DNA from 3 places in the Priestia sp. AB genome. Region 2 is predicted to be linked to each of the others. Evidence: riboswitches for the same ligand, from Rfam matches in the RefSeq annotation. Region 2 holds a riboswitch; each other region holds the start of a gene.
The links. Region 2 has a riboswitch for S-adenosylmethionine ahead of POF52_RS05515 (sulfite oxidase-like oxidoreductase). Riboswitches for the same ligand answer to the same signal wherever they lie in the genome.
Positions count from the first base shown of each region.

Region 1: it holds a riboswitch for S-adenosylmethionine, as region 2 does, so the genes downstream of both, POF52_RS04690 (hypothetical protein) here and POF52_RS05515 (sulfite oxidase-like oxidoreductase) in region 2, are expected to answer to the same signal.
Region 3: it holds a riboswitch for S-adenosylmethionine, as region 2 does, so the genes downstream of both, metK (methionine adenosyltransferase) here and POF52_RS05515 (sulfite oxidase-like oxidoreductase) in region 2, are expected to answer to the same signal.

Region 1 covers NZ_JAQMYN010000001.1:911,358-921,621, reverse strand. Annotated here, with positions in the region: gene pdxR (MocR-like pyridoxine biosynthesis transcription factor PdxR) at 1-272, opposite strand, end outside; gene POF52_RS04710 (GNAT family N-acetyltransferase) at 385-783, shown strand; gene POF52_RS04705 (GNAT family N-acetyltransferase) at 813-1,652, opposite strand; gene alaP (alanine permease AlaP) at 1,893-3,296, opposite strand; gene POF52_RS04695 (DUF1540 domain-containing protein) at 3,612-3,770, opposite strand; gene POF52_RS04690 (hypothetical protein) at 3,871-4,215, opposite strand; SAM riboswitch class I at 4,279-4,380, opposite strand; gene POF52_RS04685 (hypothetical protein) at 4,502-4,798, shown strand; gene POF52_RS04680 (GNAT family N-acetyltransferase) at 4,811-5,257, opposite strand; gene POF52_RS04675 (hypothetical protein) at 5,338-5,778, opposite strand; gene POF52_RS04670 (glycosyltransferase family 2 protein) at 5,886-6,875, opposite strand; gene POF52_RS04665 (DUF6044 family protein) at 6,888-8,573, opposite strand; gene POF52_RS04660 (GtrA family protein) at 8,611-9,033, opposite strand; gene POF52_RS04655 (metallophosphoesterase) at 9,192-10,264, opposite strand, start outside.
Region 2 covers NZ_JAQMYN010000001.1:1,058,370-1,068,633, reverse strand. Annotated here, with positions in the region: gene POF52_RS05540 (winged helix-turn-helix transcriptional regulator) at 1-313, shown strand, start outside; gene POF52_RS05535 (YvrJ family protein) at 765-905, shown strand; gene POF52_RS05530 (molybdopterin molybdotransferase MoeA) at 921-2,186, opposite strand; gene moaC (cyclic pyranopterin monophosphate synthase MoaC) at 2,301-2,789, shown strand; gene POF52_RS05520 (MogA/MoaB family molybdenum cofactor biosynthesis protein) at 2,802-3,314, shown strand; partial or broken gene POF52_RS05515 (sulfite oxidase-like oxidoreductase) at 3,348-4,010, opposite strand; SAM riboswitch class I at 4,086-4,192, opposite strand; gene POF52_RS05510 (hypothetical protein) at 4,337-4,705, opposite strand; gene POF52_RS05505 (YjgB family protein) at 5,188-5,766, shown strand; gene POF52_RS05500 (GNAT family N-acetyltransferase) at 5,794-6,636, opposite strand; gene POF52_RS05495 (cyclase family protein) at 6,633-7,298, opposite strand; gene POF52_RS05490 (2-methylaconitate cis-trans isomerase PrpF family protein) at 7,392-8,519, opposite strand; gene POF52_RS05485 (LysR family transcriptional regulator) at 8,704-9,564, shown strand; gene POF52_RS05480 (CitMHS family transporter) at 9,861-10,264, shown strand, end outside.
Region 3 covers NZ_JAQMYN010000001.1:33,632-43,895, forward strand. Annotated here, with positions in the region: gene POF52_RS00180 (ABC transporter ATP-binding protein) at 1-754, opposite strand, end outside; gene POF52_RS00185 (ABC transporter substrate-binding protein) at 756-1,754, opposite strand; gene POF52_RS00190 (alpha/beta hydrolase family protein) at 1,927-2,709, shown strand; gene POF52_RS00195 (DUF2584 domain-containing protein) at 2,764-3,006, shown strand; gene pckA (phosphoenolpyruvate carboxykinase (ATP)) at 3,041-4,630, opposite strand; SAM riboswitch class I at 5,005-5,122, shown strand; gene metK (methionine adenosyltransferase) at 5,255-6,457, shown strand; gene POF52_RS00210 (glycosyltransferase family 4 protein) at 6,490-7,635, opposite strand; gene POF52_RS00215 (phosphatase PAP2 family protein) at 7,654-8,178, opposite strand; gene POF52_RS00220 (gamma carbonic anhydrase) at 8,370-8,897, opposite strand; gene POF52_RS00225 (alpha/beta fold hydrolase) at 9,005-9,781, shown strand; gene POF52_RS00230 (tetraprenyl-beta-curcumene synthase family protein) at 9,813-10,264, shown strand, end outside.

The DNA of each region.
Region 1 (10,264 bases), 150 kb from region 2:
AGTTCTTGAAGCACGACTTCATTTTTTATCTCTTTTACAAATGCTCCTTTCCTGGCTAGTATCTCAATATAGCCCTCTGCTTCTAACTGTATATAAGCTGCTTCAACCGTATTTTGGCTAATGCTTAAATGAAGAGCTAACTTTCGTTTAGAAGGCAGTTTTTCATGAGGCGGAATGGTACCTTTTTGAATTTGTTTTTTTATGTAGGTGTAAAGCTGCATGTATAAGGGATTTGCTTTTCTTTTATCAAGCAAAGGCATCAACTCTAACATAGTGTTCTTTCCTTTCTAACTGATACTATTAAATTCGCTGTTTCTGACACTTACTCTTAGTTCAGTTTCTTCATATACTGAACTATATCTTATAAATCAAGGAGCTGACGCAATGACTATCACTTATAAAACCAACGTCTTAATCCGTGCGGAACAAGCTGCTGAAGTATTTGCACATTCCGGTATTAAACGTCCTGCACAAGATCTTGATCGGATTCAAAGAATGCTTGATCACGCTTCTGTTACTGTTACCGCTTGGAGCGACAGCGGGCTCATTGGCATAGCCAGAGCGTTAACAGATTTTAGCTACTGCTGCTATTTATCGGATTTAGCTGTCGTAAAAGACTATCAAAAGCAAGGAATCGGCACACAGCTCATCAAGCACGTTCAATCAGAAATCGGTGAAGAAACCGCGCTTATTTTACTTTCCGCTCCTTCTGCTATGAACTACTATCCAAAAGTCGGATTTCATCAAATTGATAATGGGTTTAAAATTGATAGAATTCGGTAGACGCGAAGAAAGGAGCTTCTCCTTTCTTTTTATCCAAATGCCTGAGCTGCTATAGCAAAAAGATTGCCCTGCCTAGCAGGTAGGGGATTGACACCATACGCCATAACAGGAGGCTCATTTTGAAGCTGAAATCCGTGATTTTCCACAAGTTTTTTTAACGTTTCCTCATGAGAAGACAGGTCAATTCTCAGCTTTTCTTTGTAATTCTTCGCTAGTTCATCAATTATCAGCATTGCTGCTTCAGCGTTTGGAGCAACTACCGGCCCAATCACGATATTGCTCGGGGTACGAACCGCTAAACCATAACCCGTCATTTTATTTTGTTCGTTTTGTAGGACAACTGCTTTTTCAGCTTGCTGAATCCTACTTTTCAAAAATAACTTTCTATTATCTCCAAATGCTTCTTCATCAAGATTTACAACCTCTTTGAAGTCCCTTCTCGCTAAGGATCGTGTATAAAAACCTGAAGCTTTAAATGCTCTGGGTATGTATTCACTGCTTATATATTTACTTACATAGTCCACAGTTTTAAACCCTGCTTTTTTATATAAGTGCTCACCTTCTTTTGTCGCAATTAAGTAGGCATTCACTTCAGGGCAAAGAGTTTGCAAACAGTGTTTCATGAGCTGCCAGGCTAACCCTTGTTTTCGGTAATCTCTTCTCACAATTACCATTCCTATAAAAGCTGACTGATTTTTATACAAAACTACTGCTACGCTTGATACAATGTTACCTTTCTCATTTCTATGCCCAAATACGTCTCCAGATGAAAAAATCGTATGTAAATCTGCTTCGCTATAATCCCATTTTTCCAACTTAGATAGCACTAGCAACTCCTTTATGTCTTTTTCACTAAATCTTTCTATCATTTCTGCCTATTTCCTCCCAACTTTTCGATGCACTGTACGGCGTTAAAAAGCTTAAAACTAATATACTTATCCACTTTCAATTACCACTTAACGGTTAACGAATTCTCTAACTAAATAGTACAAAATAAATAGAATATTTTCTACATTATTCATACGTACCAATGATCGCTTAAAACAAACTAATCATTTGCACATAAACTAATAAAAAAAGACCTCTTTCCAAGAAAGAGGTCTTTTCTTTTATTTTACTAGCTTTTGCTCAGCTGCAGCTGAACCTTGACTTCGTTTATGGAATCCTTTTGCGTAGTACGCGATAATAAGACCGATAAACCATAATGGTCCGATGACAACTGCAATTCTTGTATCTGGATTATATGCCATCAAAACCACCACTAGCGCTAGGAACGCAAGTGACACATAAGATGTTAACGGAAATAAAGGCATTTTATATTTCAGTTTTGCCTCTTCACCTGTTTTTAACGTTTTGCGATATTTAATTTGAGAAAGCAAAATAATTCCCCATGTCCAAATCGCACCGAATGTTGCAATACTTGTTACCCACGTAAATACTTTGGCAGGCACAATGTAGTTTAACGCTACTCCGACTAATAGCGCACCCGCTGATGCTAAAACAGCTTTTCCCGGTACGCCGCCTTTTGTAAGCTGACCGTATCCTTTTGGTGCTTCTCCATGTTCTGCTAAGTTAAACAGCATACGGCCTGTACTAAAAATACCGCTGTTACAAGAAGAAAGAGCTGCTGTTAGTACAACAAAGTTAATGATACCAGCCGCCGCTGGAATGCCGATTTTTTCAAATGTTAATACAAACGGGCTTCCCTGTGAACCGATTTCTTGCCACGGATAAATCGACATAATGACAAATAACGCTCCGACGTAGAAAATAAGAATACGCCAAAAGACAGAATCAATCGCTCTTGCTAGAGATTTTTCCGGATTTTTCACTTCTCCCGCGGTAACGCCGATCATTTCAATTCCTAAATACGCAAACATGACCATTTGCAGCGACAGCAAAATACCTTTGAATCCGTTCGGGAACAGTCCGCCGTTGTCCCACAAGTTTTTGATACCAGTCGCAACGCCGCCGTTGCCGATTCCAAACACAATCATTAATAATCCAACGGCAATCATTAATACAATCGCTAAAATTTTAATAAGTGCAAACCAAAATTCCAGTTCACCATATGCCTTAACAGCTAAGAAGTTAACCGTTGTCATGATGACAAGCGCCGATAACGCCCAAATCCAGTTTGGTACATCCGGATACCAATACCCCATATAAATACCAACGGCTGTAATTTCAGCCATACATGTTACAACCCATAAAAACCAGTAGTTCCAACCTGTTAAATAACCAGCGAGCGGCCCTAAGTAGTCGCGTGCGTACTTGCTGAATGAACCTGCAACAGGTTTTTGAATCGCCATTTCTCCAAGTGCTCTCATAATAAAAAACATAATCATTCCGCTAAATCCGTACGCCAATAATATTCCTGGCCCTGCTAATTTAATAGCAGATGCAGATCCAAGAAACAGTCCTACCCCTATGGCTGCTCCTAAGGACATCAGCGTCACATGTCTTTCTTCTAACCCGCGTTTCAATTCTTTCCCCTGAGTTTTCCCCTGCATAAACGTCTCCCCTTTTTCCAATCTGTCAAAACGAGATGAACACAGCCTTTTGTTAGCGCTTTCATATAAGTTTGTGCTAAAAGACAGCTAGGCTGTATATTTGTATTCTATCACCTTTCTCTCACTTTTCTTTTGTCGAAAAACAAAAAAATTATCTTATCATTTTGTTTAAACGCACAATTAGACATAGGCACTGCTTTTTTAATATGTATTTAGTATTGCACCTAAGTAATAGTATTTTAAAAAAATAGAAAAACGCCGACTCAACTTCGTCAGCGCATCGTTCATTTTATGCTTTTTTATAAAAACTAGCATTTATCTCGCGGGTTCAAAAGTTTTACAGCCAGGTTCTTCCGTTTCAGAAACATGGTGACTACTTTCAGGACTCACAACGTAAATGGACTCTGCACTGCATTTATTTCCGGATTTCCAATACATGCACTCATTCACTTCACATAATACACCTTGGGCCACTGTTATCCCTCCTTTGCTTGTCTTATCCATTTACTACCCGAAATATAACGATTCTAACATTTTCACGTAAAAAAACCGCTTGTTTCTCAAGCAGATCTTTTTATTGCGTGTGTTCAACATACTGTTTTTTAGCTAAATATAACTCACGGCTCAGCGTGATCCGCCGTTCTCTCAAGTGCCTTAATTTAGCCTGAAATTGTTCGTTAGTTGGCTCTTCTTGAATTAAGCGATACGTAAAAGAAATATCTTCATTTAACTGTTTAAAATCTTCCCATATCTCTTGAACTAGGGCGGATTGTTTTTCTTCAAATGAACGATTTTGCTGCGTTTTTAGCACGGCTAAAATTTCTTGCTGCCACGTTTCGTCATTTATTTCTTTTGCTAATAAGTATAGATCTAAATAATCGTCAATGCATAAAGCCGTTTGTGTATTATTCAATGTCATCACCTTTTCTATACGAAATGTTTCTTCCTAAGAAGAGGATTTCATCATAGAAAAAGATTCCTCTTCTTATCTGTCAGAGCTAGGCTATGCTGGAATTAGCACCATTCAATAATTGTGGTTGCTGAGGCTTCAAAGGGCCAGTCCCTCCACCTCTCTAGATAAGAATATTTCGTTTTTAAATTATTTCTGACTATTCTAATATGTTTTATAGGTTACGTCAATAGCTTTTCAATAAAAAGAAAAAAGAAGTAAAATATGGTATGCTTTCATAAAGGATGGTGAGCACATGAAACGATATATGTTATCTGCTTTTTTGGGAAGCTTGCTGCTGCTTCTCAGCATTGCCTTTTCATCTACTTTCCATATTGCAATTGTCAAAACAACTGGAAGCATCGGAGGGGTTATTTTAGCAGCGGCGGCTTTAATTATGAACGCGCTTGAAGATCCCCCCTCCTCAGACAATACAGGTGGAGGAGCCGTTGAAGTACTAGATAAAGGCGCTGTTTGGGCTACTTATTTACTTTTACTTTCATTACCGAACCTCATCGCATGTATAATATCTTATGTTTTATGGACTCGCTGACATTCACTAACGTTACGGACGTTTTACCACTTGGAAGCTCATTGATATTTGTTTATCTACAAATCCAAGTTCACGATACACATGCTGTGCAAAATTCCCAGCATGAACGCTGAGTCTGATTTCACGGTATCCTTTGATAGACAATTCATCAATTGCTTTTTGCATTAACGGCTTGGCCAAACCTTGCCCGCGGTATTCGGGTACAACATATAATTCGTAGATAAAGCCAATTTCTTCTTTTGAAAAGAAGTCGGCAGATGGTCCCGCAAGAACCCAGCCTGCGAGTTTATTTTCTTGTCTAGATACTAAATAATAACATCCTTTTTGAAGGGCATTATCAATTAATTCATTTACGCGTTCAGTTGACGGTTGAAACTGATGCGTTGTTCCTTCAAACAGTGCATCAGCAGATTTCGTCCGAATTTCCTGTATTTCTTCTTCAGTAGCTTTTACAATCATTACGACCTCTCCTTTCGTGTTCGTCTTCCACATGCAGAGATAAATTCCTGCAAAAAAAGTCTTCGCCTAAGCGAAGACTTTTATTTAAATTCAAAATGTTCTTGATGATTGCCTCGTTCGTCCGTCCAGTTAATCATAATGTCTAAACCTGCCGCTTTTCCAGGAACAGCAAAATTCGCATAGCGAAAGCGCTGACCGCTTTTGCTTAAGTTAGACCTTTCAATAGGAGAAAACAAGCTGTATTTCGCCTTATTTTTTCCTTCGTGCCGAAAAGCTTGGACCTGCACGCGCTCTACGTCTTTTCCAATGTTTTCAACGGTTAATCCATATGTATGATAGACGTTATTTTTCCACTTTAGCTGATTATCTCCCGTCATGCTCGCTTTTGTCAGTTCAACCGACCATTGTTCAGATGATTTCTTCATCGGAAGCTTCTCAATCGAAAGAGCGTTGACATGAATGGCTGCAAAAGCAAGCCAAACAAAACAAGAAGTGCTGACTGTATAAAATAGTCTTTTCATAGATGTTGATCTCCTTAGAAATTTTAGTAGTAGCATTTCCTGTTCACTTAAAAATTATGATAAACGCTTTAACAAAAAAAGCCTCTCCATTTAGGAGAAGCTTCTTATTAATGCATAAGCAAATCTTTTTGTGTGTCTAATGAGTGTTTTGTATATAAATCTCTTTCAATCGCATATTTAGGACGCTGTTTCACTTCGTTAAAAATCTTGCCAATGTATTCTCCGACAAGACCCATTCCCATCAGCTGCAGGCCGCCTACAAGCCAAATTGATAAAATAAGAGACGTCCAGCCAATTTGCGTATGATCTAAATATTTTTGAATCAGCGCGTAAATACCAAACGCAATGCTAAAGAGAAAAGAAGCTCCTCCAAGCAGCGTTAATAGGCGTATTGGCGCTACGCTAAAAGATGTAATTCCATCAAATGCAAAAGCAAGCATTTTCTTTAACGGATATTTTGATTCGCCCGCTGTCCGTTCTTTGCGGTCATATGTGACTTCCGTGGAGCGAAATCCTACTAATGGTACAAGGCCTCGCAAAAAGACGTTGCCTTCTTTATATTTCATAAGTTCACCAAGAGCACGTTTGCTCATGAGACGAAAATCGGCATGATTTTGAACGAGCTGAATTCCTAGCTTATTCATTACACGGTAAAACCCTACTGCCGTGGTTCGTTTAAAAAATGTATCGGTTTCTCTGCTGTCTCGAACACCATATACGACTTCATACCCGAGCCAATATTTCTCTATAAAAGTACGAATAACGCTGATATCATCTTGCAAATCTGCGTCAATGGAAATGACGCAGTCGGATTGCTTATGGGCTGCTTCTAGTCCTGCGAGCAAAGCATTTTGATGTCCTACATTCCGCGCTAGCTTTAACCCTTTTACAAACAAATTACTGCAGCTTTCTTTTTCAATAAGCGACCACGTGCTGTCTTTGCTTCCATCGTCTACAAATAAAATGGTACTTTCACTTGATACAAGACGTTCATTTATCAGTTCTTTTACTACAGTAGTTAATTGAAAAGATGTTTCTGTGAATACTTCTTCTTCGTTGTAACATGGAACAACAATCGTTAAAATAGGTCTGTTCATGTTATTGCCCCCTTACTTTGCTTCATATACATACACTTTCCAAGCGGACTGTTTATCGTTAAACGCTTTTAAAAAGTGCAAACCGTCACTTTCAGCATTTTCGATTGGCACAGCTGAAAAGATATAGCGACCGCCCATTTTTTTAAATTGGCTGATATTAAGCTGCAAATGACGAATTTTTTTCGTTGAGTCTTTTCGGTAATCATATTTTTTCCCTAGCTCGCTAACAAACACATAGCAGCGGTTGCCCCAGTGATCATAGTAACTTTCTAACTTTTTATTTTTATCAAGCTCTTTGGCAATGATTTTGCGAAACTCATGTTTATACGTTAACGGATAGAAGTTGTTATACGTATCGAGCGTATAAAAGCCGTTATACTGAGCAATTGATGGATGAAGCCCAATGCTTGCTACCCGATAAGATGATTTAGGTTTCCCTATATATCTGCTGATTTCATCGAATTGGTGGACAGCATAAAATTCTTTGACTGACGGCTCGTGATTGTAGCGATAATAAAGCTCAGGGTTCGCTATAAATAACACAAGCAGCTGTAAAACCAAACACACCCACACAAACTTTTTCCACGCCTGGTCCCGTTTCCATAAAACATAGCTGCCAACTGCAAACATCAAATAAATAATGAGAGGGCGTAAAAAATGAAATCTAGCAAAGTTAAACGTATTAAAAAGCTGATATTTTTCTTTTAGCGGCTCCCATCCTTTATAAAACCAAAATGCATACCACATCGACAGTAGGAGATTAAAAATAAATAACTGCAAAAACGTTTTTTCAAGCTTTTCTTTCTGATTGCGAGCAACAATCCACAGTACAATAAAAGAAAGCGGTAAAATGACAAAGGTATGAAGCGTCATTACATGTGTATGCCCAAGCGTATAGTTCTTAAAAGCAAGGCGAACGGAATGTGCAAAGCCTAGCGTAGAGCTTAAAAATTCATTTCGACTCGTCGGGGCCTCCGGAAATAAAAGAGAATCAACAAGGCGGTATTCAATGAGCAGAAAGACAGCGGTCATCGCTGCAATACTGCTTAAAAAAGGAATATTCCACACTCGTTTTTTAACTGCATCTCTTAGCCACAGCATTCCCATCGCCGTTAAAAAGAAGAAAAACCCTAGCACAAAGCTTGCGTAAAACGGAAGCAATAAAAGAGTAAGCCATTCCTTCCACGTTCCTTCGCGGTTTCGAATGGTTAAAAACGCCCACAGCGCCAGCGGCTGTCCTAATGTACTCAGCATACCTGAAGGCCAAAAAGGAGTAAGTGCAAAAGCAAGTGATACAAGCACTCGAATCGCATAAGCATCCTCGCTTTTAATAAAATGCTTTTTTAATAATAAGTACATTCCAATTAAAGCAAATACGCGCGTGATCGTTTGGCTGAGACTGTACGCAAGCATGGTCGGGAATAAACCATACAGCCACTGAATACCGCTAAATTCTGTTCCAAACGTATTCCTCGGCAATCCGTTAATAATTTGAGGTAATACGGCATGACTGGAGCCAAACAGCTCTCCGCTTCGATGCAGAACTTTATACCACGTAATATTTGAGTCTAAATTATCGTGCACGCGTATATGTGAATTTTCCCCGAGCAAAAACATAGGAGATACATACGCAAGCAGCAAAAGGAAAGCGATAATAAGCAATGTTTTTTCTTTATTCATAGCTGTTTCTTTCTTCATCTGTTAACACCTATTTCCATTTCATAATTGCTAGAAGCTAATCATGTACGACGACTGCTTCTTTTTTTGTATTAAATACAAAGTATTTTTGACCCGTATAATTTAAAAGCGTATACAGACCTGTTCCAATTAATATACCGACATCTTTTTTGAACGGATGCACAGCAGCAGGAAGTTGATGCAATAACCAGCTGGAGAACTGCAGTCCAATATAGTAAGACAAGCCGTAGCAAACGCCGATAACCAAAATAAAACGCAGTATGCTTGTAGATAAATGAACTCCGCTTTTAAACGTAAATATTCGATTTAACACGTAGCTGACGACTGCTCCTGCTGTATTTCCGATAAACGTTGCTGCCCAGTAATGATGAAAAATATGAAGCAGCACATACATAATGGAAAGACCTACTGCTGTATTGACCAGTCCCACTACTAAAAAACGTACAAAAGATCCTTTCATACAAACTCCTTTTGATTTTTGATACTTTCATGAAAATTACATATTATGACTTTAAATACAGTTTCAGTGTAGCAACTCCACTTAAAAATCTAATGAAAATAACATTAAAAACAGATGAAAAAAGCTAAAAGAATCAATAAAAATTAGGACTCTTTTAGCTATTTAGTAGAGCCTTCAATGATTAATTTTTGGTCGCTTTGATTGTCAAACGCATCCACTGCCGCTACTTCTATTTGATACGCAGTATGAGGCTGTAAACCTGATAACGGAAGACTTAGAACATCCGGAACGGGATCGCTGTAGTATTGAGAAAATGCATTATATGTTTTGACCACTTCTCCAGTTTCTTTATTTTTGACGGTAATGCGATAAGAATGAACCATCAGATTATCCACCGCTTGCGTAAACTGGATATACAGCTGATTCGATGAAGCTTTTTCTTGTATAACAGAAATAGTAGAGCTTGGCAGAAAAATCGGTTTTACTAAATCTCGTTCATTCGTGTAGTGAAACTTTTTTGCATCTGCAGGTATGTTAATTTCCCACGCTTCTCCTGTCCACTTATTTGCGTGAAAATCCCGCCTTTTAACGACTACTTTTCGATTATAAACCTCTACAAGAAGACCTTGACTCACATCTCGGTAGCCAGGAGGAAGTTCACCTTGTAAATATCCGGCACCAGGCCATATATACCGAACAGAAGACGTTGCAAGAGATGTAAAATCTCTTTGAAAAATAGTACGAGGATCGTCCAACGGATGGTGGGTATGACCAGAAAATGTAATGACTTGCGGAAAAGGTTTTAACGTATTGTAAAGAAGCTGTTCATTCACTTCTATCCCCCATCTGTTTTTCCCGTACAGTGTATTGTTAATAGGCTGATGAATAAAGACAAAAATCGGTTTTTTAGGATCGTCTCGCTTTGCTATCTTCAACTGTTCAGCAAGCCAGTTAATTTGTTTGACTGAATAATCACCGGCGGTCAGACGGCTTTCTGTTCCAAGCATGATAAAATGATATCCTTTTATCACTTGGTGAAAATAAAGAGCTTTCATTTTAGTTTTAGATAAAAAACGCTGCTGCGCTTGCTGATTGGTTACGCTGTCCCTGTATTCATGATTACCAATCGTAAAAAGAGATACGGCCTGCGGCTGTTTATTTTGATTATAAATAGAAAAAAAGCGGTCGTATTCTTTTAACGCGCCGGTATCAGCCAAATCTCCTACTACTA
Region 2 (10,264 bases):
ATTAGACGTAATAGGAGGAAAATGGAAAGGGATTATACTTTATCACCTTATCGATGGAAAGAAACGTTTTAATGAGTTCCGAAAACTGTATCCTGCCATTACACAGCGGATGCTGACCTTGCAATTAAGAGAATTAGAAAAGGACGGGATTGTCCACCGTGAGATCTATAAAGAAATTCCTCCAAAAGTAGAGTACTCCCTAACCGAATTTGGAAGATCTCTCGAACCAATCATTTTACTTATGAAAGACTGGGGAGAAACGCATAAGAATAGAATTATTAGTGCGAGAACAGTAGAAAAAGAAGAAATTTAAACATGGAATATATTAATTAATAGATTAGTGTATTTGAGGTATGGCCTATACCCGAGTAGAGTAGGTAACGCAATATAAGCTCTCGATAGAAATAGAAAGCAGACCTTTATTTAAAGATCTGCTTCTTTTCTTTAACAAAAACTAAATATGTCCCCGCTATGAATATGATGCCCAAACCTATAAAAACTAACCAGTACGTTAAAGGGAAGCTAGATGAAACTGTCATAACGCAAGTAGTATTTACATTTAAAAACATGTTAAAGTCTAGTAGTCATTTATAGTGAGATACATACAAATGAACCCTTACAAAAAAGCAGCCTCGCTTGCCAATGCCGAGGCTGCTTTTTCTTATTTTTTAAGGACTTTTATCTTGAAAATGGACATATGCCCTGCGAACAAATACTTAGAAATTACATATTATAATATATCTTCTAAGTGAAAGAGGTATGCTATTATAGAAAACTTAGTTAGCTATATTAAAGATTTAGGCTTTCCAATTGCCCTATCTTTTTACTTACTTGTTCGCATTGAAAGCAAATTAGATAGAATTACAGAGCTGCTTCAAGTTCTTATTGAAAAAAAGGACAAGTAATAAGCAGACTGCTATTTATACCCAAAGCGATCTCGTACCTTCGTTATCAAGATGCAGCACGTTCACTTCTGTTCCTTTATCATACCCATGCTCTCCTCCTGGAAGAACAACCAGCGCGTTTGCTGCAGCTAATGACGAAATAGCGCCTGACTTATCCATGCCAACAGGCGTCACGACAAGCTTTCCACCTTCATCTGAAATTTCTCCTCGCACCATTCGCGTAAATGCATTAGGTTCTTTGAAGCGGCCGTTTAATACCGCTTTTGTTTTATGTAAATGAGGCGCCGGTGAATGTAAAAAGCTGCGAACAATCGGACGGACAAACAGTTCAAACCCGACATAGCAAGCAGAAGGATTTCCCGATAATCCAAACAGCAGCTGTCCGTTTCGTTCTGCGACTGTTGTGACGCTTCCGGGTCGCATCGCAATTTTGTTAAACAGCACGTTCGCACCAAGTTTTTCATAAATAGCCGGCAAATAATCATAGTCGCCTACGGATACCCCGCCGGTTGTCAGTAAAATATCCACTTCTTCAAGCGCTTTTTCTACCGCTTCATAGCAGCGGTCAAAATCGTCTTCAAGCTTCCCTAAATATTTCGGAATTCCCCCGCTTCTTACGATTTGCGCAATTGCCATATAAGAATTGCTGTTGCGGATTTTTCCTGGTTCTAACGGCTCGTTCACATCAAGCAGTTCACTTCCCGTTGTTAATACGCCAACCACAGGCTGCTTCACCACGGCTACATCCGCATAGCCAAACGTAGCTAAAAAAGCCGTGACGCCCGGATTGATTCGCGTCCCTTTTGAAACAAGCACGTCTCCTTTTTTTGTTTCTTCTCCCTTTAACGCAATGTGCTCCCACTTTGAAGCTGACCTGCTTAACGCCATATACGTTTTGCCTTCTTTTTCATACGACTTCGTTACTTCAAGCATCACAACCGCATCACATGAATGAGGCACTTGCGCTCCTGTCATAATGCGCACCGCTTGAAACGGCTTTACTTCTTCTTCAAAAACAGAGCCAGCGCCGATTTCACCTACAACTTCGAACTCTACAGAATGTTCACTTGAGACTTCTACGCAGTCTTGCGCTCGAACCGCAAAGCCATCATAAAGCGATTTATTAAAATGAGGAACGTTTTGGTCGGCGATAATATCTTCTCCTAAATAGCGTCCATAGCTTTCGGTGATCGATACGCGTTCGATGCTGCCTTTTCTTTTATATGTCATGACTTTTTCAATTGCTTCAGGAATTGAAATAGGTGTTCTGCTTTCTAACATACATTCTTCACTTCCTTTATGTCTGTTCACTTTTTGCACTATGGTGTAAAATCATAGAATATCTCACTATTTCTATCATACAACAAAATTTACTGAAAAAGGATGAAAACACCGATGTCTTCTTTTACACATTTTAATGATCAAGGCCGTGCCAACATGGTCGATATTAGCGAAAAATCTATCACTCGCCGCGTTGCAACCGCTCGTTCAAGCATACTTGTTAACAAAGAAATTCACGAAGCGATTGTAGAACATAAAATTGGAAAAGGCGACGTCCTTGCTGTTGCACAAGTAGCGGGAATCATGGCAGCAAAACGCACGTCTGACATTATTCCGATGTGTCACCCCCTTCTATTAAAAGGCGTAAACCTTTCATTTGACTGGGATACAAGCAATAATCAGTACCGTTTATTAATAGAAGCAACGGTTAAAACGGAAGGCTCAACAGGCGTTGAAATGGAAGCTTTGACCGCTGCTTCTGCCTGCGCTCTAACCGTTTATGATATGTGCAAAGCCATTGATAAAGGAATGATTATTGGCGAAACGTATTTACTTGAAAAATCAGGCGGTAAAAACGGTGATTACAAGCGCACCGAAGCGTAAAGGAGGTACATAATGAGCGTACATGAACATAAATCTAAAGCAACTCAGCCCGTTCGCTGCAAAGTCATTACGGTATCAGACACACGTACGAAAGAAACCGATAAAAGCGGCGCGCTAATGATCCAGCTTCTGAAAGAACACGACATGCAGATCGTTTCCTATGAAATTGTAAAAGACGACCAAACGTCGATTCAACAAGCCATACTTGCTGGCTGCAGTGATGAGAACATTGACCTTGTTCTCACAAACGGCGGCACCGGCATTACAAAACGAGACGTCACAATTGAAGCCGTTCAAGCGCTGATTCATAAAGAAATCGTTGGATTTGGCGAGCTGTTTCGCATGCTGAGCTACACCGAAGATATTGGCAGCGCAGCAATTATGAGCCGGGCAATTGCCGGGACGATTAACGAAAAAGCCGTTTTTTCTATACCAGGATCAAGCGGTGCGGTTCGTCTAGCCATGACCAAGCTGATTTTACCTGAACTTCGCCACGTTGTGTGGGAATTAAACCGCCAGCGCTGACAAAATGCCTATGCACACACATAGGCATTTTTATTAATCATAGTCTTTATGTACCCACTCATCTTCTGGAATGCCCAAATCTTCTCCGGAAAAACGCTCTTCTTTAAACGGATCTCCTCTAAGATGAAAGCCGTTTTGCTCCCAAAAGCCAGGATGATTTTCATCAATAGCTTCAAAGCCTCGAAGCCATTTAACACTTTTCCAAAAGTACAAATGCGGAACAACCAATCGCAGCGGATATCCGTGCTTAGCTGTAAGCGGCTCTCCGTTAAAGGAATGAGCGAGAAGAATATCGTCTCTCAGTAAATCTTTTACCTCAATGTTTGACGTATAGTCATTATCTCCATGCAGCATGATGTATTTACTTTTTAACTCCACGCCAACTGCTTTTAAAAAGTCTGTAAACAGCACGCCCGTAAATTCATTATCAAGCCTTGTCCATCTCGTTACGCAGTGAATATCACATTTCACCGTTATTTGCGGCATGTCCAATATATCTTGATACGAAAGCGTCACTTCTTTGTTTACTAATCCAAACACTCGAAGCGTCCACTCCTCTAAGTTATACTCCGGCACGTCCCCTTCATGTAAAATTGGAAATCGCTCCGTTACTACCTAACCCGGAGGCACTCGTCCTTCATACTTTGCATCAATTTCCGGTGTTTTCATTCGTTTAATACGGTCTGCTTTGTTCAAATTATCACCTCGTTATTTTTTGTACATAAAAAGCCCTTCCTTAAATAAATAAGGAAGAGCTTTGTTTCAGCTTCTTCCTTATCTCTAAGAGCGATACACTCTTAAGGATTTGGCACCATTCTGTCATAGACAGCGGTTGCCGGGTTTCACAGGGCCAGTCCCTCCACCTCTCTTGATAAGGAAACAAATTGTATTTGTTTTATGTAATAAAGTCAGTATTAAGCTTTTTGTCATAATTGTCAATATTATTTTTCTTTTCCGCCAAAAAACTTTAAAGACAGATAGGGTTATAAGGTTTTAGTCTACTAAAATACCATGTAAAGCCTTTACCCTTCTCCATCAATCATCGTATACTTCCTGGCAAAGCGCTTGTAGTAAATTTGCTCATCCTCTTGTCCATCGTTAAAAACAAGTCGGTTATGATTAATATCTTTTTCTTTTAATACATAGCCTTTTTCATTCATCATATGAATATATTCATCTAAATGTCCTTTTTTCACCATATAATGAAGAGCATCGTCCGAATCTGCAGTCCTTGCTACACCTTGGCTTCCCACTTCTAACTTGAATACAGCTGTTGCTGTTTGAACGGGACGATAATCTCCAAACACTCTTTCCCAATTTAAGAGCAGCAGCGCGCCGGAAATTATTATACATCCTCCGGCCGCCACAGTTAGTACAAATCGTTTTGACACTACTTTCTCTCCTTTACATTCTTTTTCTTCTATTTAATACAACGGATTGCCCTAAACTTGTTTTTACGCCAAGTCCTAGATACACGGCAGCAATATATATATTTAACAAATACTTGATTTACTGTATCATACTTACAATTATTATCTAGTTTTTTATAAAACATTAGAACCCTCTCTATATTACGTTTTTTTTACCTAATAAAGGAACAGAAACCAATCTTTTCACCTATGATAAATGAATCGTTTTTTGCTTTTTACTTTAACTGACGTTTATATTCTGAAAGGCGTGTTACATTATATATATCAGTTACCAACTCAAACAAGACTCCTTGACTATTCCCACAAAGGTTTACCTATGCGGATGCTGCCTACCCCGCAAAGGGGGCGGCAGATGCTTAGGTCTAGCAACTCGGAGCTACCTGCTCTTTAGGTAGGTCCGAGTTGCTAAATCGATATAAATAAAGGAGGAAACGATTGTGAAAATGAAACAACGTTTTTCAAAAGTAGCTGCTGCTGCGACGATTACAGGAATTGCTGCGTTTGGATTTGCTCCCGTCGCTCAGCTTGATACAACAGCCCACGCAGCTACATCTCAAGAAACAAGCAGCCAAAGTCAAACAGCTGTAAAAAACATTAACGAAATTTATAACGCCGCAGTAAAAGGTGAAGTGCCACGCTTAACGGCAGACTTCAAAATTAGCAAAACACTGCGTCAAGACGTTCGCGATCAGTTCGGTCCCCCGCCTGAAGGTTCATCAAACAACTTTGACTACTATCATGCGGAAATGGGTCACCCTGGATACGCATTTGGCTATGATCAAAATAACGTCATTAACGAAATCCGCTATTTTGGTACAAATGTAGAGCGTCAAACAAATCTAGGCTCCATCACGCAAGCTAACTTAAAGAAAGAATTAGGTCAGCCGAACTTTACAGGCAAAGTAAAAGGTGATGGTACTACTCAAACGAAGTACACCTATCACGCCGGCGCCTATGATCTTGAATTCATTTTTGATGATAGCAAAACGTTAAATCACGTTAATTTAGTTAAAAAACCTTAAGTAATAGAAAAAGTAGCAGACAGCCTGCTACTTTTTTTCATGAAGTAAAACTAATGCGGAATCGGCTACGTGTTCATAGCCAATTTCCATGTAAATCTTGTTAGACGTAGGATTTGTCATATCTGTGTATAGACTTGTTGTTTGAAATCCCTTGTCTAGCATAAGCTGAGAAAGCGTGGACACACAGCTTGAGGCATAGCCTTTTTTACGTTCTTTTTGAGGCGTGTATACAAAGTTAATCGTAATGTTATGGGCCGTTGGACGCGTAGCATTGGCAATCGACACATACTCACCGTTCACTTCCCATAAAAATAGCCGTTCTGCTTTAATAAAAGCTTCTCCTGTTTTGACAGCTTGTTCTTTTGATACAGGGTCTCCAATGACGCCCATAAACTCCCAAATCCATTCTGTCACGAGCGGAAGGTGTTCCAATCTTGCTTTTACCAGCACTCCGTCAGCGTCCGAAGCTTTTTTTACTTTGTCTAGCCGATAAATGCGCTGATCCATTTTTAAAGAAGCTTCTTGATTTTTTAAATCTGCTAGTTTTTGAGAAAGATATAAAACCATTTGTCTTTCTCCAACTAAGCCCGGTATGTCGATTTCTTGTAACAGCTCTGCCGCTTCGCTTAGTTCACCCTCCGTTAGCTGCTGTATTTGAGACAGTATGATTTGCTTAGGATGGGTTTGCAGCAACACAAGCGCAGCACGGCTGTCTTTTAAAATAACACCCATAAAATTTGGTTTGCTGTTTTCCTGCACGCTGTGTAAAATGCCGAGCGCTAAGTTATGAAGAACTTCATTCTTTGATAAAAGCGGCTCTACTTGGTTTTTAAATTCCTGCACTTCTCTATATCTATGTAACTGGATCATTTTCTTTCTACCTCCGCAAATGCTCTTACCGGAAACGTTCCAACTCCTTTTATTTTAGGAGGCACGGCGTAAAATAAAAAGGACTCGGTTAGTTGATCTAAGTGACATAAGTGTTCAGCAATTACAATGTCCGCTCCTAACAGCAGCGTATGAGCTGGTCTTGCTTTTCCTTTTGTATCATCAATATTCATCGAATCAATTCCAACAAGAGCGGGCTGTTGAGACACTAAATAAGCTGCCGCGCTTTCTGTTAAGTATGGATGATTTTCTAAATAATCGGCTGTATTCCAGTAGCGATCCCATCCTGTATGAATTAATATCGCTTTGCCTTTTACATCTACATGTTGAAAATGAGATTCATCAATCGCTTTTAAAGTCGTGTCAACTGAAACGACTATTCCTTCTAACCCGGCTGTTTTATCAATAGCCGTTTGAGCTAAATCCGCTCCGTCTTTGTATCTGTGAAACGGCACGTCAATATATGTACCTGTATTCGTGACCATTTCAATTTTACCGATTTGAAATTCAGTGCCTGGTTCATAAAGCTTTCTAGACTCTTCCCGGCTTAAATAGTCGCAAATGATCGGTGCCGGCAAGCCTTTATGTGTGATAACTCCGTCTTCAATGATGTGGCTTAGATCAATATACGTTCTTTTTTTCATACATCCACCCACTTTTTCAATATTCAGTAAAAATATTCTAACATAAAAAAGCTCTTCCTAGTTTCCTAGAAAGAGCTTTTTTAGAGAACGTTATTAACTTGATAAACATACATCATACGTATGCTTTGTATAAACAAATCCTTCAAAAATAAGACGGGCTGTACGCACTACTTTGATTCCGTTAACCTGTCCATCTTTTAGATCCACACTGGTTTCCATAATTCCCATTGGATGAGCAAGTCGAACGGTATCACCTTTTAATTGAACCATTTCTGACGGAAGCGTGCCTTTTGTATAGATAGCCGCCGTTGTACAAATTGCTCCTGTAATCGCAAGCGTTTGATGCGGTTTTTGCATCGACATCATGCGGATTAATACGTCCATTTGAGAAGCAGTTTTTTCTCTGCCAGTCCCGTCGCGATGGTCCATAGGAGGAGAAATAATCGTCATTTTTGGAACCGCTGGTGATAGTTTAGTTGCTTTGTCTTGAGGTGCGAGCCCCGCTTTTTCCGCTGCAATGGAGCGAATTTCTTCAAATAGCTTCAGCTGTTTGTCCGTGTATTCATGGGGAAGTTCTGCTCCCTTTAGGCCAATATCCGCTGCTTTAACAAATACAAGCGGATTTCCTACATCAACAATTGATGCTTTTATCGTCCCGATGGATGTTTGCAGAAGATCGATAGCATTCCCGGTCGGAAGCAGTTTTCCAGTAACGGCTCCTTCTCCGTTTTCAAACGAAAGATAAATGGGTGAACCCGTACCTGGTACTCCAGGAATCATACACGATCCTTCTGTTTTCACTTTTCCGTTTTCTACTTCTACTTCCGCTACGATTACTTTTTTCGTATTCGTATTATAAATCCGCACTTTGGTCACCGGTTCCACAGGTTGTACAAGTCCTTGTTCGATAGCATAAGGTCCGACCGCTGAAGAGATATTGCCGCAGTTTCCTTTAAAATCAACGAGAGATTCGCTGATGCTAACCTGCGCAAACGTGTAATCTACGTCAGCTTTCTCTAAATCTGATTTTTTTATAATCGCGATTTTACTTGTCAGCGAATTAGCTCCGCCGAGTCCGTCAATTTGACGTTGATCCGGACTTCCCATTATATCTAGCAAAAACGGTTCCCAATCGGATTTGTTCACAGGCATTTCTTCATGATTGATAAAAACCCCTTTACTTGTTCCACCTCTCATAACCGTTACAGGAATGCGCGTCATATTAATCACCTTTCTCCCCTACTAACAAACGCCGAGGCGTTCATCAAACCATTTTATTTTTTTACTATTTAGAACCGGTTCATTTGCCATTTATCGTATAATAGAGGTGGTCATAAGTAAAATACATAAAATTTATTGTCTTTTTAAAAATTTTTTTATAATCTAAATACAAGGGGGAATCGGGATGGACCAAAAAGATTGGATATTAATTAAAACGCTTCACGAAGAAAAGAACATTACGCGAACGGCTGAAAGGCTCTACGTATCGCAGCCTTCTTTAAGCTACCGCCTTAAAAATCTTGAAGAAGAATTTGGCGTGACGCTTTTTTTCAAAACGAAAAAAGGAATTGAGTTTACATCTGAAGGTGAGCATCTTGTTCGCTATGCGGAAAATATGTGGAAGCAGCTGCAGGAAACAAAAGACAGCATGCGTAATATGAGCGAAACCGTTACGGGAACACTTCGCTTAGGGGTATCGAGTAACTTTGCACAGCATAAACTTCCTAAAATTTTAAAGCAGTTCTCTCTTCACTACCCAAATGTACAGTTCAGCGTCAATACGGGCTGGAGTACGCAAGTTATGAATCTATTAGACTCTTCGCGTGTGCACGTTGGTATTTTAAGAGGCAATTACCCGTGGAACGGAGAAAAATCACTGCTGACGAAAGAACGGCTCTGCTTAATTTCGAAAAAAGAGATTGCGATCGATGATTTGCCGAACCTGCCTTATATTAACTATAAAACCGATACGTCACTAAAAGATCTCATTCAAGACTGGTGGCATGACAAGTTTTCAGAGCCTCCGTTTGTGGCAATGGAAGTTGACCGGCAAGAAACGGCCAAAGAAATGGTCAAAAATGATTTAGGCTTTGCCATTTTACCTGAAATTTGCCTTCACTCCAGCGACAACTTATATACATACGGACTTTCGTACCGAGATGAATCACCTTTGCTTCGAAACACGTGGCTCATGTATGATCCTTCTTACTTGAATCTATCGGTCGTGAAAGCGTTTATTGACTTTTTAAAGCTAAGTGAAAAATAAAGCCAAAGTTAAAAAGTTTGCGTCTTGGAAAAATCTCTCTTTTAGACCAAGCTTTTTTCTAGACTACCATTATAAAAATTTTTTATGAACTTTCTAAAAAAACCTATATTTCCTTTATTTTTAAAAATGTACTAACATGAAAACAAGAAACATCAGCGGGAGTAAAGAGCGGCTTTAAAAATTCTTAATAATCAAACTACGACTCATACATGGGGATGAGAAATGTTAGTCACGTTTTTTTACTCTAAAAGAAAACGCTTTCAGAGAAAAGAGGGAAAATAAAGGAGGTTGTTTGAATGCTAGCACTACTAGGTTTTACAATGATTATTGTCTTTACGTATCTCATTATGTCAAAAAGGATGTCTCCTATCGTAGCTTTAATGGTCATTCCACTTCTTTTTGCGGTGATTGGAGGTTTTGGCAAAGGCGTCGGAGACATGATGCTAGAAGGGTTAAAACAAGTAGCTCCGTCAGCTGCGATGCTGCTGTTCGCCATCTTATATTTCGGGGTTATGATTGATGCCGGACTGTTTGATCCATTAATTAAGCAGCTGTTAAAAATCGTAAAAGGCGATCCGCTTAAAATCGTCATCGGAACGGCTCTTCTATCGCTTTTAGTTGCACTAGACGGAGACGGTACAACCACTTATATGATTACGGTTTCTGCTCTTCTTCCACTTTATAAACGCCTGAATATGAG
Region 3 (10,264 bases), 1.0 Mb from region 2:
GATCAAGCTCCTTCCATATGTCCATAAATAAATCGTTATAGACAGGATGCTGTCGTGCTTCAAACGGAGAGAGAGTTCGTAAAATAGAAGGAACCGTAAATGTTTTTGCGATTTTTCCCGGTTTTGCTGAGAATAAAAAGATTCGGCTGCTCATGGCAATAGCTTCGCCGATATCATGCGTGACCAAAACGGCCGTTTTTTGATAAGTCATCAGCGTTTTGGAGACAAGTTCTTCAAGCTTAAGTTTTGTTTGAAAATCAAGTGCTGAAAAAGGTTCATCTAAGAGTAAAATAGCGGGGTCAATGGCAAGTGTTCGGACTAAAGCGACACGCTGTCTCATGCCTCCGGATAACTGATGCGGATATAGGTCACCTACGCCCTGTAAACCAATTTCTTTTAGGAGTAACAGTGCTTTACTCTCTGTTTTATCTGTTAGCTGTCCGCGAATTTCAAGCCCAAGTAAAATATTTTCTTTAATGGTTTTCCACGGAAACAAATAATCTTGTTGAAGCATATAACCGATGTTTGGGACTGATGTTCCGATATTTTCACCGTCTATTGTGACAAAGCCGGACGTTGGTTCAATCAAGCCTGCAATAATCGATAGAAGCGTCGTTTTTCCACATCCGCTTGGGCCGAGAAAGGAAACAAATTCTCCTTCTTCAATAGACAAATTAATATGTTCAAGTGCAGTGGTAGCAGACTTTGTCGTAAGATACATATGCTGAACATCTTGAATGTGAAGTTTTGTCATCTTACTCACTCATTGCATCTTTTGCGAATTTTGTGTTGACTAGCTTGTTGTGATCGATGTGTCTTGGAAGTTCTCCAGATTCGTCCATGATTTTTTGTAAATGATCCCACTCTTTTTGATCTAATAAAGGGTTAGTTGCAAAGGATTTTTGAGATTTATAGCGGTCAATAACAGTTTTCAGCGTTTCTTTAGGAGTATCTTCGAAATACGGTGCAACCACTTCGGCAATTTCATCTGTGCTATGTGTATTCACCCATTTTTGTGCTTTGTAAATAGCTCGAGTAAATTTAGCCGCTGCTTCAGGGTTATCTTTTAAATAGCTTTCTTTGGCCATAAATGTTGTATAAGGAACTGTTCCTGATTCTTTTCCGAAGGAAGCAACGATATGTCCTTTTCCTTGTTGCTCTAAAATACTAGCCGTTGGCTCAAATAATTGAACATAATCTCCAGTACCAGAAGCAAAAGCATTCGCAACGTTAGCAAAATCAATGTTTTGAACGAGTTTTACATCTTTTTTAGGATCAATATTATGCTGTTTCAACACATATTCCCCTACCATTTGCGGCATGCCGCCTTTACGTTGACCAAGAAACGTTTTGCCTTTAAGCTGATCCCATGAGAATTGATCGACCTTTTTACGCGATACTAGAAATGTTCCGTCGGTTTGGGTTAGTTGTGCAAAGTTGATGACGGGATCACTAGACCCCTGTGCATATACGTAGATTGAAGTTTCCGAGCCGACTAAGGCGACGTCGATGCCGTCAGATAAAAGTGACGTCATTGTCTTATCTCCGCCCCACGTTGTTTTTAAATCTACCTTTAGTCCTTCTTCTTCAAAAAAGCCTTTTGAAATAGCAACGTACTGGGGAGCATAAAAGATAGAGCGAGTTACTTCGCCGACACGAACCGTCTGTACAGATGTTGTTTTGCCGCAGCTAATTATTGGGATGAGTAAAATCATAATAGCAAGCAAAGAAAAGAGCCATTTGATTGGTTTCATAAAGCAAACCTCCTTAAAAGAATAAAATATTTTATGATAATGTATGTAAGAAAGTAGAAGAAGGTGAGTGCCTACATAACTATGTGGAAAATCAAAGAAGTATTAGCCAACGATTGAAAGTCCACCGTGGCGGGAAAAAATATACCAGTCATATAAAGAATGGAGGAAAAAAATGAAAGATGGAACAATTCTTCATAAACAGCGTTTCCCATCATCAAACCCTCGCGTGGCGCTGTGGGTGATTACATATGCATGTCAAGGGCTTAAGATTAAAGGAATGCTCGCAGAGCCAAAAGAAAAAGGAATGTATGACGGCTTTTTATACTTAAGAGGAGGTATTAAGAACGTAGGAACGGTTCGTCCTGCTCGGCTCATTCAATTTGCTTCTCAAGGTTTTATTGTGATGGCTCCGTTCTATAGGGGAAATCAAGGAGGCGAAGGAAACGAAGATTTTGCAGGAGATGATCGTTACGATGCTTTTGCTGCTTACGATTTATTGAAACAGCTCCCTAACGTCCACCGTGACCGCATTCATATTTTTGGGTTTTCAAGAGGGGGAGTGATGGCTTTACTCACAGCCATTGAAAAAAACGACAGCCGCTCTCTTGTGTTATGGGGAGGTGTCACGGATATGGTGCTGACATATGAAGAAAGAGAAGATTTAAGAAGAATGATGAAGCGAGTGATTGGAGGAACTCCTTCTAAATATCCTGAAAGATATGAATGGAGGACACCTTTGCATCGTGCTCATCTCGTCGAGCCGCCGGTCTTGCTTATTCATGGTTTAGAAGATAAAAACGTATCGATTGATCATTCCTATCAGCTCGAATCTAAATTAAAGAAGTCCAATAAAAAAGTTACCAGCTGGTACTTCGAAAACTTTCCACATGCTTTTCCACCAAAAGAAAACCGAGAAACGGTGAAGAAGTTAACGAAGTGGATGAAAGCGCAATAAAAGATATGCTACGATAGAGAAAACAAGTAGAATAACAGTGAGGAGTGAGAAAAAATGGGGATGCCGCTAGAATTAAATACAATGATTGTGACAAAAGGCAACGAAAAACGTGTAACGGATAACATTTTTCAAATTGAGAAAAAAGGATATCGCTTGTATCCGTTAGATATTCCATTAAACATTCACAAAACGAAAACTGGAGAATGTATTGGAACTGCTGTTGTGCGTAAGGTAGAAATGGAACAGGAAAAAACCATTGTCACATATGAACTGACAAAATTACATTCGACTAACTAAAAAACCGATCGTCTCTAAGACGATCGGTTTTTTATTAGACCCTAGGTCCGCCTAATGTTGAAATATCAGATGCCACATCATTAAAACGCTTGAAATTAGCTTTGAATTTAGCAGCAAGCTCAGTTGCTTTTTGATTATAAGCTGTTGCATCGTTCCATGCTTTAGAAGGCTGAAGCACTTCATCAGGAACTCCCGGAACATGAGTTGGAATCGATAAACCAAAAATAGCGTCTGTTACTGTTTCGGTATTAGCTAGTTCTCCTTCAAGGGCTGCTTGAACCATAGCTCGAGTGTAACTTAACTTCATTCGTTCGCCGACGCCGTATTCACCACCGGTCCATCCAGTATTTACAAGGTAGACATTTACATTATGTTCATCGATTTTCTTTCCTAGCATTTCTGCATAAGTTGTTGGAGCAAGAGGTAAGAAAGGCTCACCAAAGCATGTAGAGAAAGTAGCCTGTGGCGATGTTACGCCACGCTCTGTTCCAGCTAACTTACTAGTGTATCCGCTCAGAAAATGGTACATCGCTTGTTCTTTTGTAAGCTTGCTGATTGGAGGCAAGACGCCGAAAGCATCAGCAGTTAAAAAGACAATAGCTGTAGGGTGCCCAGCAACGCTTGGCAATACCGTATTATCAATAGAGTCAATTGAATAAGCAGCACGAGTATTCTCTGTTAAACTATTATCATTGTAATCTGCTACTTTCGTATTTTGATTTAACACTACATTTTCCAGTACGGCGCCGAAGCGAATTGCATTGAAAATTTGCGGTTCTTTTTCTTCGGAAAGCTGAATGCACTTCGCGTAGCATCCTCCTTCAATATTAAATACACCAGAGCTTGACCAACCGTGCTCGTCATCTCCGATTAAACGACGGTTTGCATCAGCAGAAAGCGTTGTTTTACCCGTTCCAGATAAACCAAAGAATAATGCAACGTCACCTTCTTCTCCTACGTTGGCAGAACAGTGCATGGATAGAATATTGTTTTGAGGAAGCAAGAAGTTCATCACTGAGAAAATAGATTTTTTCATTTCACCAGCGTATTCAGTTCCTCCAATTAGCACAATGCGTCGCTCTAACGAAAGAATAATGAAGGTTTCAGAATTCGTCCCGTCTGTTTCAGGATCAGCTTTGAACGTTGGAGCTGCTACAATTGTAAACGGCTTCACATCATCATTTGTTTTTTGTTCGGCTGAAGGGCGAATGAATAACTGCTGAGCGAATAGGTTGTGCCATGCAAATTCATTAACTACTTGAATTGGTAACTGATACTTTTTATCAGCTCCAGCATATCCATTAAAAACAAAAAGTTCATCCTGCTTCTTTAAGTGGTTTAAAACTTTTTTGTATAGCGCATCGAATCGCTGAGCAGAAATTGGCTGATTGACAGGTCCCCATTCAACCGTTTTTGAAGACACAGCATCGCTTACAATAAATTTATCTAAAGGAGAGCGACCTGTATATTTTCCGGTTTCGACTGACACAGCACCTGTAGAAGTCAACGTTCCTTCGCGTCGAGCTAGAATTTTTTCAACAAGTTGTGGAACAGATAATTGGTGTTTTGTTGTTTTTAATTGAAGCAAACCATTTAATTCGATAGACATATCAACAGTACTCATGTGCACTACCTTCCTTTTTTAGCTATTATTTATTCATTAATGTTTGAAATTTATAATTAGTATAACACATTTATTTAATTATTCTATACTATTTAACTAAAAATGTTTGTGTATTATAAAAAAATGTACGTTATACCTATTTTGGACACCTGTATATGTGCTAGGAGCGAAAAAAGTGAAGCTATTTTAAGTGAAAGCCTCATTTTGATCTGTCTTATTAACTAAACTTAGTGATGATTCTTAATAAGGTGTACTATTTCGGAATTTGAGTATGTTACATTAAAACAGATTCAAACATAAAGAGATGATTTCCATTTGAATGTTGTTGACAGTGAAGCGCTTTTTCATGTATTATATGTCCTTGAACGGATACTCTCTTATCCCGAGCTGGTGGAGGGACAGGCCCTATGAAACCCAGCAACCATCGTCATTTTTTTGTGTAGACGATAAGGTGCTAACCTGATGCAAGGGCACAACCTTGATCGATAAGAGTGAAAGGCTTATGTAGAATTTGATACCTTTCCTCGATACAAGGAAAGGTTTTTTTATATTTTTTAACGTGTAATGAAAATAAGGGAATGAGTACCGTATCACAATGTATCGTATTTATAAGGAGGAAAACTGATGTCAACACAACGTCGTCTGTTCACGTCAGAATCTGTTACAGAGGGACATCCCGATAAAATTTGTGACCAAATTTCTGACTCAATTCTTGATGCTATCCTAGCAAAGGATCCAAATGCTCGTGTTGCTTGTGAAACAAGCGTAACAACTGGTTTAGTTTTAGTAAGTGGTGAAATTACAACTTCTACTTACGTGGATATTCCTAAAACAGTTCGTGAAACAATTAAAGGAATTGGCTATACTCGTGCAAAATACGGATTTGATGCTGAAACTTGTGCAGTATTAACATCTATCGACGAGCAGTCAGCTGATATCGCTGCTGGTGTAGACCAAGCGTTAGAAGCACGTGAAGGTCAAATGTCAGATGAAGAAATCGAAGCAATCGGAGCTGGGGACCAAGGCTTAATGTTTGGTTATGCATGTAACGAAACAAAAGAATTAATGCCTCTTCCAATTTCATTAGCTCATAAACTTGCTCGCCGTCTAACAGAAGTACGTAAAGAAGAAATTCTTCCTTACCTTCGCCCGGATGGTAAAACACAAGTAACAGTTGAATATGATGAAAACAACAAACCTGTTCGCATCGATACAATTGTTATTTCAACTCAGCATCATCCAGAAGTAACGTTAGAGCAAATTCAACGTAACTTAAAAGAATATGTTATTAATCCAGTTGTTCCAAACGAGTTAATTGATGAAAATACAAAGTATTTCATTAACCCAACAGGACGTTTCGTAATCGGAGGTCCTCAAGGAGATGCTGGTTTAACTGGTCGTAAAATTATCGTTGATACTTACGGCGGATATGCTCGTCATGGCGGCGGTGCATTCTCTGGTAAGGACGCAACAAAAGTAGACCGTTCAGCAGCTTATGCAGCTCGTTATGTTGCGAAAAACATTGTAGCAGCTGATCTTGCTGATAAATGTGAAGTACAACTAGCATATGCGATTGGTGTTGCACAACCAGTATCTATTTCAATTGATACATTCGGTACAGGAAAAGTTTCTGAAGAAGTACTAGTAGACGTAGTACGCAAAAACTTTGACCTACGTCCAGCAGGCATCATTAAAATGCTTGATTTACGTCGCCCAATTTATAAGCAAACAGCAGCTTACGGCCACTTTGGTCGTACGGATGTGGAGCTTCCTTGGGAGTTCACAGACAAAGCGGAAGCATTAAAAACTCAAGCTTTAGCTAAATAATAAAAAAATCTCCGTGAAAACGGAGATTTTTTTTATGCCCATTGAATACCTGCAGCAGATTTTTCTACGACGCCTTCATATTCTGAAAGCAAATGCTGAAAAATGGCGTCCCATGATTGAGTAAGAGCATAGTGTCTCGCTGCATGGCCAAAGTGAAGCCGCTGGTGCAAATCATCGAGTAAACCTGTAATAGCCGAACTGAATTCTTCTAAGGAGTGAGGTTTGCAAAGGTAGCCGTTTCGCCCGTGCTGAACCATCTGTTTAACTCCTCCTGCATTTGCTGCCACTACAGGAGTTCCAGAAGCAAGAGACTCCAGTACAACATTTCCGAAGGTTTCTGTTTCTGAAGGAAAAACAAACAAATCAGATGATGAATAGATATGAGCAAGTTGCTTACCTTCAAGGAAGCCTGTAAATGTCATATGCTCAGATGCTTGCTGTTGCATTTGTTCTTTTAAAGGGCCGTCTCCCACAATAACCCAGTGAATTTGATGGCGGATATGATCAGGTAGAGATCGTGCAATTTTTATTAAAAAATCAGCGTTCTTTTCTTTAGCTAATCTTCCTACATATGTTAAAATGTAGGGCTTTTTAATATTATATTTAATACGAATATCAAAGCGGTCATAGTGGGGATGAAATAATTTATGATTTACTCCTCGCGACCAAATAGATACGTTGTGAAACCCTTGTTCTTCTATCTGCTGTTTGGTCACTTCAGAGGGAGCGAATATTTTTTGTACAGGTTTATAAAACCATTTCATATATTTTTGCAGTGGTACACGCATTTTTTCAAGTTCATAGTGAGATAAATAATCATCAAAATTGATATGATAAGAGCCGACAAGAGGAACACCTAATCTTTTCCCATAATAGGAGCCGCAAAGCCCCATTGTAAAAGGAGTGGCCAAATGAATAATAGAAGGATTGAATTCCTGCAGCTGTTTTTTAATTTTTAGAACGTTTGGCAATGAAAAGCGGCTGTTTGGATAAAGGAAAAACGGCATGCTGGGCGAACGGTGAACATACGTTGAAAATGACTGATCATGAGCAAATTCAGGAGCAAATACCTGGATGGGAATTTGCTTTGATTTGACATACTGGGTAAACTGATAAAGTGTTTTAGCAGCTCCGTTAACTTCTGGAGCAAATGTATCCGTAAATAAAGCAATTCTCATTAGTACTCCTCCTATCAATTAAGTTAAAAATATGTTCAGTGACACAGCACCTGAAAAGATGCCCAGTATCAGGCCTACCATGACATCCGTCGGATAGTGCAGACCGAGATAAATTCTTGAAATTCCTACCGTTACTGCAAGAGGCAAAAGAACGGTAGTGAAGGCTGGATAAACAATCATAAGAGGGGTAACCAACGAAAAAATAGCTGTTGTATGCCCAGATGGAAATGAATGATCTTTTAATGGATTTTCTAATACTTTTGTATATTTTAATTGAATATAAGGTCGTTTTCTCGGATATAGTTTTTTAGCAATGGCGACAGGAATATGACTAACGGCTAGAGAAAACGCACAAGCGTAAGCGACGGATGAAGGATGCAGAAATAGCAGCAAGCACGCTATCACAATGGTAAACGTGGCTCCGCCAGCGTGAGTTAGTAAACGTAAAAATCTATTTAAGTGCTTTCGATCAAAATGTTGGTTTACGCTTTTGAATAATCGGCATTCGGCATCATATACATACTGAATTAACTTGGCTTTCATAGAGTCGCTCCCTTTTCAATAAATACGTCTTTATTATTCAGTTTAATCTTTAATTGTGTAGGCAGTACTAAAACGATGTAAATTAATATGGAAATTTCTTTACAATTGTGGAGAGAATAGAGCATGATTGGAGAGTTTGTGGAGATAATAAAAAAATTCCCTCAGTATGACTTTCTGAGGGAACGTTTCCTTTATAATGAAGAATCAGATTTCTTAATAGATTTATAATACTGCCCTTTTTCTACATATTCTGTACGAATGCGCTGCATATCTTTTAAATCCTCTTCTGTCAGAGTGCGGATCACTTTAGCAGGTCGGCCGAGTGCGAGAGTATTAGGGGGTATTTTTTTACCGGGAGGCACTAAGCTTCCAGCACCGATAAAAGCACCTTCACCAATTTCCGCACCGTCTAAAATAATAGAACCCATGCCAATGAGCGCGCGTTTGCGGATGATGGAGCTATGTAAAATAACTTGATGTCCTACTGTTACATCATCCTCAATAAGCAAAGGAGCATTTGGGCTTTGATGGAGTGTTGATTGATCTTGTATATTTACTCGTTTACCAATAATCGTAGGTGAAACATCTCCTCTAATAACAGTGTTAAACCAAATGCTGCTTTCTTCACCAATGGTGACATCTCCAGTAATCGTGACATAGTCTGCGATGAAGCAGCTGGGTGCAATGGTAGGCATTTTTTCTTTATACGGATAAATCATCAAATCATCTCCCTTTATTAGTTGAAAAAAAGTAGTAAATCTTCTAATGTAAGTGTACAAAGGTTTTTTAAGCAGGTAAACAAAAAAAGGAAGAAGGAGTAACTCAAATGCATAAATGGGAAGCAGTAAATCCAAAAGGCGTTATTGTCATGGTCCATGGAGCAGCGGAGCATCACGGACGCTATCGCTGGCTGATTGAGATGTGGCGTTCGGTTGGAATGCACGTAATTATGGGAGACCTTCCTGGCCAAGGCTTAACAACAAGAAGAAGAGGACATATCCTATCCTTTGATGAATATGTGTATGAAGTGGAAGAATGGGTACGTGAAGCGCAAAAATATGATTTGCCTATTTTCCTGTTAGGCCACAGTATGGGAGGACTGGCGGTTATTCGTACGCTCCAGACAAAAAACCTTCCTATATGGGGTGCGATTCTTTCCTCTCCTTGTCTAGGATTAAAAGAGCAAGTACCGGCTTATTTAGATATGCTATCTAAAGGGTTAAATAAAGTCATGCCGAACAAACTTTTCGATTTAGGTCTCACTGTTGAAAAAGCAACAAGAAACCAAGAAGTTCGAGATGAAGATGAAAATGACTCACTGTATGTTACAAAAGTTTCTGTAAGATGGTACCGGGAATTGATCCAAGCTGTCAACTTAGCTTTTAAAGATATCGATCGTTTGCCTGATGTCCCGCTTCTTGTGATGCAGGCAGGAGAAGATAAAATTATTGAAAAGCTGATTGTTAGGCAGTGGTTTGATGAAATAGAGCTAAGTGAAAAAATCTACAAAGAATGGTCTCAGCTGTATCACGAAATCTTTAATGAGCCTGAAAGAGAATACGTTTTTACATATGCGAAAAGTTTTGTCGATCTTCACATTTAATAAGTGCGGTAAGAAATTGAGGTGAAAATAAATGAAGATTCCGTCTCATCCTATTTCATTAATGAGAAAAATTTATCGAGAAGTGTTTCCTGTCGTTCATCATGAGCTTAATCATTGGCGCGAACGAGCAAAAGAGATTCCTAATAAAGAATTGCGTACTCAAGCATTGGCAAGTATCGATACAAAAACTTTTCATTGTGAAGGAGGCGGTATCCTATCGATTTTAGCGAAAGAAAACATGATTGAATGCGTGAAATTTATTGTTGCCTACCAAACAATCAGCGATTACTTAGATAACTTATGTGACCGCAGCAATTCGCTAGACCCTAAAGATTTTGCCGCCTTACATGAATCGATGCCAGATGCGTTGACTCCTCATGCACCTCTTGGGGATTACTATCGTTTTCGAGAGGATAAAGACGACGGAGGATACTTAGCCGGACTTGTCCAGACTTGTCAGCAGTCCTTGCGAAAAGCTTGTAA